Regions from separate parts of the Romboutsia sp. Marseille-P6047 genome, predicted to be linked through region 2. Evidence: riboswitches for the same ligand, from Rfam matches in the RefSeq annotation. Region 2 holds a riboswitch; each other region holds the start of a gene.
The links. A riboswitch is a leader RNA that binds a small molecule or an ion and turns the genes downstream of it on or off. The one in region 2 is predicted to bind cyclic di-GMP.
Positions count from the first base shown of each region.

Region 1: it holds a riboswitch for cyclic di-GMP, as region 2 does, so the genes downstream of both, EIH23_RS12565 (GspE/PulE family protein) here and EIH23_RS16620 (hypothetical protein) in region 2, are expected to answer to the same signal.
Region 3: it holds a riboswitch for cyclic di-GMP, as region 2 does, so the genes downstream of both, EIH23_RS01720 (response regulator transcription factor) here and EIH23_RS16620 (hypothetical protein) in region 2, are expected to answer to the same signal.

Region 1 covers NZ_UWOT01000013.1:64,144-69,290, reverse strand. Annotated here, with positions in the region: gene glmU (bifunctional UDP-N-acetylglucosamine diphosphorylase/glucosamine-1-phosphate N-acetyltransferase GlmU) at 1-1,297, shown strand, start outside; gene EIH23_RS12570 (ribose-phosphate diphosphokinase) at 1,388-2,338, shown strand; cyclic di-GMP riboswitch class II at 2,492-2,576, shown strand; gene EIH23_RS12565 (GspE/PulE family protein) at 2,726-4,417, shown strand; gene EIH23_RS12560 (type II secretion system F family protein) at 4,435-5,147, shown strand, end outside.
Region 2 covers NZ_UWOT01000008.1:64,754-69,900, reverse strand. Annotated here, with positions in the region: gene EIH23_RS09810 (6-phospho-beta-glucosidase) at 1-214, shown strand, start outside; gene EIH23_RS09805 (protein adenylyltransferase SelO) at 446-1,918, shown strand; cyclic di-GMP riboswitch class I at 2,015-2,100, shown strand; gene EIH23_RS16620 (hypothetical protein) at 2,306-3,079, shown strand; gene EIH23_RS16615 (pectate lyase family protein) at 3,089-4,486, shown strand; gene EIH23_RS09795 (helix-turn-helix domain-containing protein) at 4,711-5,147, shown strand, end outside.
Region 3 covers NZ_UWOT01000001.1:351,680-356,826, reverse strand. Annotated here, with positions in the region: gene EIH23_RS01735 (nucleotidyltransferase domain-containing protein) at 1-820, shown strand, start outside; gene EIH23_RS01730 (N-acetylmuramoyl-L-alanine amidase) at 1,149-1,919, shown strand; gene EIH23_RS01725 (LCP family protein) at 2,031-2,936, shown strand; cyclic di-GMP riboswitch class II at 3,156-3,239, shown strand; gene EIH23_RS01720 (response regulator transcription factor) at 3,460-4,059, shown strand; RNA gene rnpB (RNase P RNA component class A) at 4,119-4,461, shown strand; gene galE (UDP-glucose 4-epimerase GalE) at 4,539-5,147, shown strand, end outside.

The sequences.
Region 1 (5,147 bases), on a different contig from region 2:
AGTATGTGGAAAAGAAATGGTAAACCACGTTATAAATGTTTCTAAAAAATCAGGAGTAAATGACATAGTTGCTATCTTAGGTCACGAAAGTGAAGTTGTAAAAGAAAGATTACCAAAAGATACTATGATAGCAATGCAAACAGAGCAACTAGGTACTGGACATGCTGTTAAGATGGCTAAAGAATATATAAAAGATGAAGATACTATAGTAGTTTTATGTGGAGATACTCCACTAATAAAGGAAGATACATTAAATAGATTATTCTCATATCACTTAGAAAATGGATATCATGCAACAGTTTTAACAACTAAGGTAGACAATCCAACTGGGTATGGAAGAATAATAAGAGATAGCAATGAAGATTTATTAAAAATAGTAGAACAAAAAGATGCTAATGAAGATGAAAAAGCAGTTAATGAAATAAATTCAGGAATCTACTGCTTCAATGGAAAATCTTTAAGAGAAGCTTTAGATTTAATAGATAATAATAATGCTCAAGGCGAATACTACTTAACAGATACAATATATATAATGAGAGATAAAGGTCAAAAAGTAGGAGCTTACAATGGTTCTACAATAGAAGAACTTATGGGAGTAAACTCTAGAGTTGAATTATCAAAAGCAGAAGCAATAATGAGAAAAAGAATAAATGAAGCTCATATGGTTAATGGTGTAACTATAATAGATACTAACTCTACATACATAGAGTCTGATGTAGAAATAGGAAATGACACTATTATTTATCCAGGGGTAATGTTAAAAGGAAACACTAAAATAGGATGCAACTGTACAATAGAGATGAATTCATCTATAGAAAATTCAACAATTGGAGATAATACAGAAGTAAAAAACTCAACAATAGTTGATAGTATAGTTGGAGAAAATACAACAGTTGGACCATATGCTTATCTTAGACCAAAGAGTAATATAGGGAACCATGTAAAAATAGGTGATTTCGTAGAAGTGAAAAATGCTACTATAGAAGATCACTCAAAGGCTTCACATTTATCTTACATAGGAGATGCACATGTAGGTAAAAATGTAAATATAGGATGTGGAGTAGTATTTGTTAACTATGATGGGAAAAATAAATTTAAATCTGTAGTAAAAGATGGAGCATTTGTTGGTTCAAATTCAAACTTAGTAGCTCCAGTAACAGTTGAAGAAGATGGTTACATAGCTACAGGTTCAACAATAACTAATGATGTGCCAAATGGAGCTTTAGCAATTGCAAGAGAAAGACAAGTTGTTAAAGAAGGTTGGGTAGAAAAGAAAAGAGCTAGAGACAACAAATAAGTTTGATTATTATTTTTAGTTTAGTCTAAAAATTTTAAATATAAATACACAATATATATCAATAGTTTAAATTTTTCGGGAGGATAGGCAATGAATACTAGCGGAAGTGAAATTAAAATAATTTCAGGAAACTCGTCTAAAGAGTTAGCACAAAAGATAGCTGATTATATAGGAGTACCTGTATCAGACTGTCAAGTAGGAACATTCAGTGATGGAGAAATATCTGTAAACATGAATGAGACGGTGAGAGGATGCGATGTTTTCGTAGTTCAATCAACTAACAGTCCAGTTAATGACAACTTAATGGAATTATTAATAATGATAGATGCGCTTAGAAGAGCATCAGCAGGTAGAATAACAGCAGTAATCCCTTACTACGGATATGCAAGACAAGATAGAAAAGCGAAATCTAGAGATCCAATCACAGCTAAGTTAGTTGCGAACTTAATAACAGCTGCAGGTGCAGATAGAGTATTAACAATGGATTTACATGCAGCACAGATACAAGGATACTTTGATATACCACTAGATCACTTATTAGGTGGAAGCATATTAGCTAACTACTTTAATGAGAAGAAAATAGAAGATTTAGTAGTAGTTTCACCTGATTTAGGAAGTGTTACAAGATCTAGAAAATTTGCAACAACATTAGACGGAGATGTTCCATTAGCTATAATCGATAAGAGAAGACCAAAGGCTAATGTCTGTGAAGTTATGAATATAATAGGAGATATTAAAGGAAAGAATGTTATCCTGTTAGATGATATGATAGATACAGCTGGAACAATAACTAATGCAGCTAATGCTCTTAAAGAATTTGGAGCGAAAGATATATATGCTTGTTGTACTCACGGAGTATTATCAGGACCGGCTATAGAAAGAATAGAAAATTCTGCTATAAGTGAGTTAATAGTATTAGATACTATACAACTTCCTGAAGAAAAGAAAATAGATAAGATAAAAGAACTTACTGTAGCTCCTTTATTTGGAGATGCTATAAAGAAGATATTCTCTAACGAATCTATAAGTGTTTTATTTTAATTAAATTAAAAAAGGCTTGTATCCAAAGTTATTTTGGAGCGAGTCTTTTTTTATATAAATTATTATTTAGAATTTAGTAATATTTATACTAAAGTATAAATATGTATTGTTAAAAAGTGGAAAATGGTATATATTTTTTATAGAAAGAAGTTAATAAAAAGTAGAAATCAAAGAAGTATATCTTATATATGGGCACTTTAGGTATACTGAGATAGTAGTGCAACCGGCTATATTATAACAAATTTTGTTTTGATTATAATATGGCCTTTTTTATTACATAAATAGATAGACATAGGGAAAAAATGGTATAATGTATCATGCAAAAGAATAATTTTAATGGTACGAAAGTAGTATATAAATATAGTATTTTACAAAAGAGGTGAATATATGGTTAGTTACACTAAAAGGCGTTTAGGTGATATTTTAGTAGAAGCAGAAAAGATAACATCATATCAACTAGCTCAAGTTTTAAAAGCTCAAAAAACTATGGGTAAAAAATTAGGTGAGATTATAGTCGAGCTTAATATATTAGAAGAAAAAGATATTATTGATGCTATAGAGAAACAAACAGGTATAAAAAAAGTTAATTTGAATGAGATAGAATTTGATAAAAGGGTTATTAAGTTACTTTCTCAAGGATTATGTGAAAAATATACATTAATCCCTTTTGGGATTGAAGAAAATAAATTAAAAATTGCTTTTTCAGATCCACTTAATATATATGCAGTAGATGACATATCTATATCTACAGGATTTGAAGTTGAATCATATATAAGTGATAAAGCGAGTATAAGCAAATTTATTCAAGTTCACTATAGTTCAGAAAAAATGAACTTAGCAGCAGAAGAATTATCAAGAGAAAGTTTAGAATCACAATATATATCTATTAATGTAGAAGATTTAGATGATGTAAAAAGTGCTCCGGCTGTAAAAATGGTAGAGTACTTATTTGCCAATGCAGTTGAAATGAGAGCTTCAGATATACATATTGAACCTTTTGAAAATGAAATAAGAATAAGATATAGAATTGATGGTCAGTTACGTAATATAAATACACTTCCAAAAGAAAGTTTAGGTCCATTAGTTACTAGAATTAAAATATTATCAAATTTAAACATAACTGAAAAAAGAATACCTCAAGATGGTAGAGTAATAGCCAAAATATCTGGAAAAAAGGTTGATTTAAGAATATCTATACTTCCAGTTGTAAATGGAGAAAAAGTAGTTATAAGGGTATTAGATAGAAGTAATTTTAAGGTGGGAAAAGAATACCTAGGAATGGATGATGAAAATATTAAAAGATTAGAGAGAATTATATCAAGTCCGCATGGAATTGTATTAGTTACAGGTCCGACTGGAAGTGGTAAATCTACTACATTATACACTATTTTAAGTGAATTAAATTCATCAGAAGTAAATATTGTTACAATAGAGGACCCTGTAGAGTATACATTAAATGGAATAAATCAAGTAAATGTAAATAATAAAACAAACCTTACTTTTGCTAGTGGATTAAGAAGTATATTAAGACAAGATCCAGATATAGTTATGATAGGGGAAATAAGAGATGAGGAAACAGCTCAAGTTGCAACAAAAGCGGCCATAACAGGACATTTAGTTTTAAGCACATTGCATACTAATGATGCGCCATCTACAATAACTAGATTAATTGATATGAATATAGAACCATACTTAGTATCTACAGCTATTTCTGGGGTAATTGCTCAAAGACTTGTAAAAAAGATATGCCCGCATTGTAAATCACAATATAGTTCAACTACATATGAAAAAAGAATACTAGGTAAGAATGATGATGAGGAACTTTTACTATATAGAGGATTAGGTTGTGGAAATTGCAATTATACAGGATATCTAGGGAGAACTGGTATTTATGAAATTATGGAGATATCAAGAGAACATAGAGATTATATAAATATAAGTAGAGATCCAAATGGTCTTAAAGATATAGCAATTAAAAATGGCATGGAGACATTGGAAGAGAATTGTAAAAAACTAGTTCTTAATGGAATAACAACAGTTAATGAACTTGCTTCGATAACTATGATAAAAAATATATAAGAAAGGGATGATATAAAGTGCCTAAATTTGAATATAGAGCTATAAGCCCTTCAGGAGAAAAGATAACTGGTATACATGAATCAAAATCTAAATTTGAAGTAACGGATATGTTGCGTTCGAATGGGTATTACCCACTAAAAATAGAAGAAAAAATAGAAAGTAAAAATATAGAGATAAATATCTTTCAAAAAATAACTATAAAAGATATAGCTATATTTTGTAGACAGTTTTATACAATGTTAGATGCTGGATTAACAGTAAACTCTGCATTAGAAATATTAGCTCAACAAACTACAAATAAAAAACTTAAAGATATTATAAAAATCGTAGAAGATGATGTTAAGAGGGGGGAAACATTGTCATATGCAATGGGAAAACATTTAGATGCATTTCCAAATTTATTAATAAATATGATTGAAGTTGGCGAAGAAAGTGGAAATCTAGATACAATAATGCTTCGAATGTCAGACCAATATGAAAAAGATAATAAAATAAATAATAAAGTTAGGGTAGCTATGATATATCCAGCAATACTAGCTATAGTGGCAGCATTAGTAGTAGCTATATTAATGATATTTGTAATGCCTTCATTTATTGAAACATTTGAATCTATGGGTACAGAATTACCAGCAATAACAAAATTATTAATGTCTATAAGTGGATTTATAAGTAGTAATATAATATTTATTACATTAGCAATAGTTACACTTTCAGTATTATTTAAGATTTA
Region 2 (5,147 bases):
AATGGGATATCCCCCATGGGGAATAATAGATTTAGTATCATTTACTACAGGCGAAATGAAGAAGAGATATGGTATGATATATGTAGATCGTGATAATGAAGGTAATGGTACTATGAAGAGGTTACGTAAAGATTCATACTTTTGGTATAAAAGAGTTATAGAATCTAACGGAGAACAAATCGAAGTAGACAATGTAAAAGAAAAATGTTTTTAATAAATTTAAAAACAAACTAAAAGTCACTCTGATTAAATCAGAGTGACTTTTAGTTTGTTTTATATTATCGTTATGAACATTATAAGTGAAAATACAGTTGAGTTTTATAATTAAATTTTACTGTCTAAAATTACAAAAAAAGGATTAAAGATTTGTGTTAAATAAGATTATTTGAAATGATTAATAAGGGTATATTAATTAATAAATCTAAATTAAAATAAAGGAGGAAAAATGACTTATATAAAAAATGCAAATAACATGGGATGGAATTTTGATAATACGTATATAAATTTATCTGATTTTTTTTATAGTAAAATTAATATAGATCCAGTATCATCACCAAAGTTAATTATATTAAATGAGCAATTGGCAAAAAATTTAGGTTTTAATATTGATTCCTTAAAAAGTTATGAAGGAACTTTAATATTCTCAGGAAATAAGAAAATAGAAGGTGGAGAATATATTGCTCAAGCATATGGAGGTCACCAGTTTGGGCACTTTACAATACTAGGTGATGGAAGAGCTTTATTAATAGGAGAGCAAATAACACCGTTAGGTGAAAGATATGATATTCAACTTAAAGGTTCAGGAAAAACTCCATACTCTCGTGGAGGAGATGGAAGAGCGGCACTTGCTCCAATGCTTAGAGAATATATAATAAGCGAAGCAATGTATGGACTCGGAATTCCTACTACGCGTAGCTTAGCTGTAGTTAAAACTGGTGATCCAGTGATTAGAGAAGATATAAAAAAAGGTGCAATATTAACTAGAGTTGCTTCAAGTCATATTAGATTTGGTACATTTCAATATGTATCGAGCTTTGGGTCACACCAACAACTTAAAGATTTAGCTGATTACTGTTTAAAAAGACATTTTCCTCATATCAAAGATGATAGTAATAAATATATTAATCTACTTAATGAGGTTATAAAATCTCAAGCAAGTCTTGTTTCTAAGTGGCAATGTGTAGGTTTTATACATGGAGTTATGAATACGGATAATATGACTATAAGTGGAGAAACAATTGACTATGGGCCATGTGCATTTATGGATGAATACAATCCTAATACTGTATTTAGTTCTATAGATAGAAATGGAAGATATTCATATAAAAATCAACCTATTATGACAGAGTGGAACTTATGTAGATTTGCAGAATCATTATTACCGTTGCTAAATGAAGATAGGAATAAAGCTATACAAATAGCTCAAAATGCTATTTCTAACTTTTCTGAGATATATTATTCAAATTGGATATCTATAATGAGGTCTAAGCTTGGATTATTTGATGAAGAGGTTGAAGATAAATCTATTATTAAAGATTTGCTTAATATGATGGAGAAGTATAATGAAGATTATACTAATACATTTATCTCATTAACATTTGATAATAATAAAGAAAGTTCAATGTATAATAGTCAGGAATTTAAATATTGGTATAAATTATGGCAGGAAAGATTACAAAGACAAGGAAAGTCAAAAGAAATGGTTAAAGGACTAATGATGAATTCAAATCCAGCTGTAATTCCAAGAAATCATAGAGTTGAAGAAGCTCTTGATGCTGCTAATAAAGGTAATCTTAATGTTATGAAAAGACTTCTTGAGGTTCTATCTAAACCATATGAACATTCAAAAAAACAAGAAGAGTATTCTAAATTACCTAAGCCATCAAATTGTCCTTATAGAACTTATTGCGGAACATAATAAGAATAACAATACTAGAAAAATTTTCTAGTATTGTTATTCTTATAAAGATATTCTATTGAAATAGATATAAATATATGATAAATTGTTTTTACAATAAAATAATGGCAAATTTGGAGAAATCCAAAGACGCAAAGCTAAAGGGGCTAAGGTAATTATTACTATGCCAGCCAGTTGCCGAAGAATATTTATTCTTTGTTCTTATAAAATAAGATTATATTTATTTAATATATTTAATTAAATATAGATTAGGTTGTAATGATTTATATGGAAACTATCCTCTTTCTTAAGTTAGGATAGTTTTTTTATTGCAAAATAAAACTAAAGAATTAAGATTTTATCGGAATACCCTTAGCTACAATAAATTTATAAAAGGGAGATTTAAATTTGAAGATGAAAATTTTATCAAAAGCTATAGCATCTATGACTATAGCGTCAATAATATCTACTAATGTAGCTATTATTGCAAGTGCAATAGAGAATAATACAGGCCATATAACTCAATTAAGCAAAGTTTCTATATTAGAAAGTAAAGGATGGTTAGAAAGTATAAGTGTTGAATGGAAGCCGATAAAAGAGGCTAAAGGGTATAATGTTTATTATAAGCTAGCATCTGAATCATATTATAAATATAAAAAAATAGACGATGAACTAATAAGGCAATACTCATCATATTTTAGAGCAGATATACTGGGTCTTTCAGAAGGCGAATACATTATAAAAGTAATTCCTACAATAGATAATAAAGAAGAGGTATCTTTACAAGGAATAATAACAGATATAGAAGTTAAAAATCATACAAGAGAAGGTTTTGGGTTCTCTAAAGAATCTCCTATGAAGACTAGCTCAGGAGGATATAATGATAATGGAACAGTTAAGAATGATTCAAAAATAATATATATAACATCAGAAAATGTTAATACAGTAACGTTAGATGTTATTACTAATAGCAAAGGGAGTAAAACTAAATGTACAGGTATAGTAGATATACTATCAAAACGTCCAAAAGGTTATGATAAAACACCTTTAATAATACGTATGATTGGAGAAATAAAAGGATCAGATATTATAGGACTTAATTCAAGTGGATATTTACAATTAAAGGGAATATATAATGTTACTTTTGAAGGTGTAGGAGAGGATACTACAGTATATAAATAGGGATTTTTAATTAGAGATTCTCATAATGTAGAATTAAGAAATGTTGGTATAATGTTATTCCCAGATGATGCAATTTCACTGGATACAGGGAATGAGAATATATGGATTCATAATAATGATATATTCTATGGAAGTGCAGGAAGTGATGTAGACCAGGCAAAAGGAGATGGTTCAGCTGATGTTAAGGGAAAATCAACCTATGTAACAATTTCATACAACCATTTTTATGATTCAGGTAAAGCTTCACTTTGTGGAATGAGTGATACTGAAGAGTTTTTTGTAACGTATCATCATAATTGGTTTGATCATTCAGACTCAAGGCATCCTAGAATAAGAGTCGGTACAGTGCATATTTATAATAATTATTTTGATGGAAATTCAAAATATGGAGTTGGGGTAACTAAAGGCAGTTCAGCTTTCGTAGAAGCTAGTGATTTTAGAAATACTAAATATCCAATGCTTATTTCATTACAAGGCAGTGATATATATGGAAATGGTAAAGGAAACTTCTCAGGTGAATCTGGTGGTATGATCAAAGCATATAACAACAAGATATCAGGTGAATCAAGAATTGTATATGCAAGTCAAAATTCAACACAGTTTGATGCTTATTTAGCAATTTCGAGAAATGAAATAGTTCCAAGTACATATAAGACTTTAAGTGGAGCAAATACATATAATAACTTTGATACAAGTTCTAAAATGTATGAGTATACTCCAGATAATATAGAAGATGTAAGAGGTATTGTTACAAACTATTCAGGAAGAGTAAATGGTGGAGATTTTGAGTGGAAATTTACAAGTGCTGATGATATTAGTTCTAGCGTAAATATAGAGTTAATGAATGCAATCAAAGGATACAAAAGTCAATTAATTTCTATTGGTGGTGGATCAATAGAAACATTAGAGCCAGTAATACCAGATGAACCACAACAACCTGAAGAAATTCCACCAGTTACACCAGAAGAACCGGAAAAACCAGAAGTAGATCAAACACCATCGACTCCTGATGAATCAATAATAGTTAAGCATAACTTTACAACGGATAATAAAAGTAGTAACTTCTTTGATATATCAGGAAATCTTTCAAGTACGAAAGGAACAGTAAAATATAATGATTTAAAACTTACTAAATGCTTAAAAATGGAGTCTTCAACAAGTATTAAATTTATAACTGAAAATAATTCAAAACTTATATTGGTATTAAATTCAACATTTAATAAAGACGTGGTGATTGATGGACAAGAATATACTGCAAATAACGGAGTTATAGAAATGGAATTAGAAGTAGGAGAGCATATAATAACTAAAGGTGATACAGGTAATTTATATTACATAGGTTTAGAAATAAATAAAACATTTAAAGCTAATGAAAGATTGAATTCTCAACAGGTCCTGTATATATAGAAATTAATAATGATAATCAAGAGGTTATAAACAGGGAAAAATATTATAACTCGATAGATTTATAAAGGGAATATAAGAAAATAATATATTATTATAATGAAAAATCATATGTTTAAGACTATTACTATATTAGAGCAGAACCTATAGATTAAGAGAAAACTCTACGGAGAGTTTATTGAATGATTTTACTAAATAGTTTAAATTATATCTAAGGAGTGATGTTAATGGACTGTAAAAAAATAGGTAAATTAATATATAATCTAAGAAAAGAAAAGAACATGACACAAAAACAAGTAGCTGATTTAATGAATATTAGTGATAAAACAATAAGTAAATGGGAAAGAGGATTAGGGTGTCCAGATATATCATTACTTTCAGAGTTAGCAGAAATCTTTTGTGTAAGTGTTGATAGAATATTAGAAGGAGAGATAAATTTAAACAACTTAGTAGGAGGAAATATGAATAAATTAAAATTTTATGTATGTCCACAATGTAATAATTTAATGACAGCTACGGGCAATGCAGAAATATCATGTTGTGGGAAAAAATTAGAAGCATTAGAAGCAAAGAAATCAGATGAAAAACACGTTTTAAATATAGAGCCTGTGGAAGATGAGTTATATATAACGTCTAATCACTCCATGGACAAAGAACATTATAT
Region 3 (5,147 bases), on a different contig from region 2:
TAATATGAAGATTATAGATGGTGTTGATATTGAAAATAAAGATGTAGTTGCATATATTTGTACAAGCTCAAGACTTATGATAGAAGTTCATAAAACACTATTTAATGAAAATGAAGAAGAACATGTTAATATATTTAATGCTTTTTATAAAGATTGCTTTAATAAGAGCATACATGTTAATGTACAAGGTAGAGTAGTATATACATTTCCAGAAACAATGAATTTAATGTATTTAATAAATCATACTACCAAACATTTTTTACATGGAGGAGTAGGTATAAGGCAAGTTTGTGACATTGTAAAGTTTATAGAGTGCAATAGCAAAGAAATTGACTGGGATTATCTATGGAAAAACCTAAAAAAGATTAAGTATGATTACTTTGTTTTTAATTTACTTAATATAGGAGAATTATATTTGGGATTAGATAAAATGTTAATACAATATCCAGATTGGTATGATTATAATAATGTTGATTCAAGAGCACTTCTTGAAGACATATTAGATGCTGGGATATTTGGATCTAGTTCTATGGAGAGAAAACAAAGTAGTTTAATAACCTTAGATGCAGTTAATAACAGAGAAATTAAAACTCATAAATCTACATTTAAAGCAGCCTTATTTCCAAGTGTATTGAATTTGAAAGGAAGGTATACATACCTAAATAAGAAACCGTACTTACTTCCAATAGCATGGACACAAAGGGTAATATCTTATGTTAATGAAAAAGGGATACCTCAAAATATAGGGAAAGCAGCATATGGTAGTATAAGTATAGGAAAACAAAGAGTAGAACTGTTAAAACAATATAAAATAATATAAATACAATGTATAAACTTAAAATAAAGAGGAAATAATTATAAATGCTGAGAGGTACTTAATACTTAGTCGTTACTTTTGTATAGCCTAGCTAACTCGGAAATTGCTAGGCTTTTTTTACGCTTAAGGAAATTATATTGTATCAAATTCTGTAGATAAACTCTATGATATAGGTGTATCAACATAACTATTATTGAGCGTAAAAAACATTTTGAGCAACGGACAAAGTCGTTGGCGACATGAGCGAAGCGAATTTTTTATGCAAATTTTTAACATAAACTAGGAAACTTTGTCAGTAAATCCTTCTATAATATATGTAGGAGGTGAAAAAATGGATAAATTAATAATTATAGATAGTGGTCATAATGAATATGTATCAGGAAAACAATCACCAGATGGTACATTCAAAGAGTGGGACTTTAATAATCAAATGCAATATAAACTTAAAAAAAGATGCGAAGATCATAATATAAGCGTATACCTAACAAATCCATCACCACAAGGTAAAGATGAAATAGGACTTACAAAAAGAGCAACTCTAGCAAACACATACTGGGCAAATCAAAACAAACCAAAAGCTTTATTATTATCAATACATGCAAATGCATATCTATCATACTTTAACAGCGCAAGAGGAACAGAAACCTACACAGCAAGTAATGCAAGTACAAATTCAAAGAATGCAGCAAAATACGTTCAAGAAAACTTAGTAGATGCAATAAAGGTAATTGATAGTACTGCGAAAGATAGAGGTTTAAAAACTGCAGATTTTACAGTAATATATAAAGCCAATATGCCATCTATACTAGTAGAATATGCTTTTTATACAAATAAAGAAGATTTAGCAATATTGAATAATAATAAAGATGAAATGATAGAAGGAACTATGAAAGGTTTATGTAAATATTTTGGTATAACCTATAAAGTACCATCTGACTCAAATATAAATGATAAAACAGATGATAATAATACTGATAATGGTACAATTTACTATAGGGTAGTTGTAGGAAGTTATACTAATAAAGAAAACGCAGAAGCTATGGTAGCAGAATTGAAGTCAAAAGGATACGATCCGTTTATAGCAGCTTATAAAAAAGAATAGTAAATTGAAAGTAGTCTATGAATTTAGGCTACTTTTAATTTACTTATGATATAATAAAAGTAGATAAATAGTAATTTATGGGAGTATTACAAGAAAATAGGGGGGTATAATATGAGACATTTTAAGAAAATTGTCATTGGCTTATTAATATTACTATTAGCCATACCAACAATAGGATTTGGAACATTATATTTTAAGTTAAATTCTATATATGACAAAGAAGAAGCTGGTAAAATAGAAGTTGCAGAAGTTAAAGAAGGAATAACAAATATACTTTTAGTAGGAGTAGATGGAGACAATATAGATAGAGGGAATAGATCAGATGCTATGATAATACTTACTATAGATAGTAATAATAATGATATAAGACTTACATCACTAGCAAGAGATACATATGTAAATATTCCAGGGCATAGTACAGAGAAATTAACTCATGCATATGCATATGATGGTCCTAGTTTATTAATTCAAACTATTAAGGAAAATTTTGATATAAGTATAGATAAATACGCTGCTGTTAATTTTAATTCATTTATAAATATAATTAATGAGTTAGGTGGAGTACAAATAGATATAAGTGAAGCTGAAGTAAGTCAAATAGATGGCATAAATGAAGCTGGAACACAAGCACTTACAGGAGAACAAGCATTAGCTTATAGTAGAATAAGATATATAGATAGTGCTTATCAAAGAGATAATAGACAAAGAACAGTATTACAAGCACTTTATAATAAGTTAACGAATGTAAGTAACGATGAGCTATTAGATATAGCGAATACTTTATTTAGATATACTAAAACAAATATGACTCCAATGGAAATTATAAGTGTTGGTACTCAGGCTATTAAAATTAAAGATACTGATTTTGATCAGTTGGAGTTTCCGCTTGAAGGTCATAGAAATGATACTATGATTAATAATGAAAAAGGATGGGTAATTGAATGGGAAGAAGAGTACAATAAAAAAGCTCTAAATGACTTTATATTTAATTACATTACATATATAAAAGAATACTAAAAATTATGCAGGCTTATTTGAATAGGTCTGCTTTTTAATTGTCGAATTAAACTTGTAATAAATTGGAAGTAGATATAGAATAATTATTTATTTTGTAGAAAAAATAAGAATTTTTTATAAAAAAGTATTTTTTTGAAAAACGAAAGTAAGATATTATACCAATTATTTATTGAAAATTATACTAAATATGTATAACATAAACATATAAGTAGTAAAAACTTTAATATTTGAAATGGTGATATATATCCTGTAATTTGGGCATCTCGGATATATGGAGTTAGTGATGCAACCGGCTATATTTGACAAAAACTAGTTTTTGTTAGTATAGCTTTTTTTATTATAAAAAATAATACTAAAGTATAACGGATATATAGTAACAAGTATATGAATTATAAAAAAGTGTAATCAATAACTAAACAAAAGATTTATAGTATATGGTAAATTTGAGTGATTTAATATGTAAAAAATAAGACATATAATTAATACATAGTGAATAAAAGGGACTTTACGGAGGGTGTAATATATGAAGGGGATAATAATTTCAGAATCGTTAGTTATAAGAAAAGGAGTAGCAGAGATACTATCAAGTGAAAGTTGTATAGATATATTAGATGAAGGATATATGTGTACTGATATAAATAAAGATGCATACGATTTAGTTATATTTGACTTAAATAGAAATACTAAACAGTATATAGATTGTATAAAAGATATAAAAGAAAATGGAAATTCAAAAATAATGGTATTAGATTTTTATGAAGATACAAGATTATTCGCAAAGTGTATGAAAATTGGTGTAGATAGCTACATATTAGCAAATATAGAAGGTGAAGGAATAAAATATGCAGTAAGATTATTATCAAAAGGAAAAAAATACTTTGATTCAGACCTCGTAGAAAATTATATGAGAAAAGATAACTTAGAAGAAATAAAAGAGCTTACAAAAAGAGAAAAAGAAATTTTAATATGTATATCAAAAGGTAAAACTAATCATGAGATTGCTAATGAGCTATGTATAACAGAACATACAGTTAAAAAGCATACAAGCAATATTTTTGAAAAATTAAACTTAAGAGATAGAACTCATGCAGCGCTTTATGTGCATGAAAAAGGAATAATATAAAAAATTTAACTTTTGACACGATAAAAAAAATATGATAATATAGTGAAAGTCAATTAAATTAAGTAAGCCAGATGATCGCGGGTAGCATTAGCTACGTGAGGAAAGTCGGAGCTCCATAGAGCAAGGGTGCTAGATAACGTCTAGTGGGAGTGATCCTAAGGAAAGTGCAACAGAAAATAACCGCCAACTAGTTTGGTAAGGATGAAAAGGTGAGGTAAGAGCTCACCGTTGGCTAGGTGACTAGCCAAGCCGTGTAAACCCCACCCGGAGCAAGTCCAAGTTAGGGTAAATAGGGTGCTGCTCGTACCCTCCGGTAGGTAGGACGCTTGAGCCTATTGGTGACAATAGGCCTAGAAAGATGATCATCAAATACAGAACTCCGCTTATAGACTTGCTCAATTTAATGACATACACTAGCATAAGCTGGTGTTTTTTTTACATAAATTTAAGTAATTAAATTAAAAGGGGAATTGGGGAAAATGAATATATTAGTAACAGGTGGGGCTGGATACATAGGTAGTCATACTGTAGTAGAGCTATTAAACTATAATTATAATGTAGTAGTTGTAGATAATTTTAGTAATAGTAGTCCAATTGTATTAGATAGAATTAGGGAAATATCTAAAAAGGATTTTAAATTTTATGAGGTGGATTTAACTAATAAAGAAGATTTAGAAATTGTATTTAAAGAAAATGAAATAGATGCTATAATACATTTTGCAGCATTAAAAGCTGTTGGAGAATCTGTAAAAAAACCATTAGATTATTACTATAACAATATTTTAAGTACTCTGTATTTATTCGATTTAATGAGAAAATATAGTGTATGTAAATTTGTGTTTAGTTCATCAGCAACTGTATATGGCCAACCTAAAAAGTGTCCTATAGTAGAAGATTTTCCGTTATCAGTAACAAACCCATATGGAAGAAGTAAGCTAATTATAGAAGATATACTTAGAGATATGTGTTTTGCATATTCCTCATTAGATGTAGCTATTCTAAGATATTTTAACCCTATTGGAGCTCATAAAAGTGGTCTAATTGGAGAAGAACCAGATGGAATACCAAATAATATAATGCCATATATA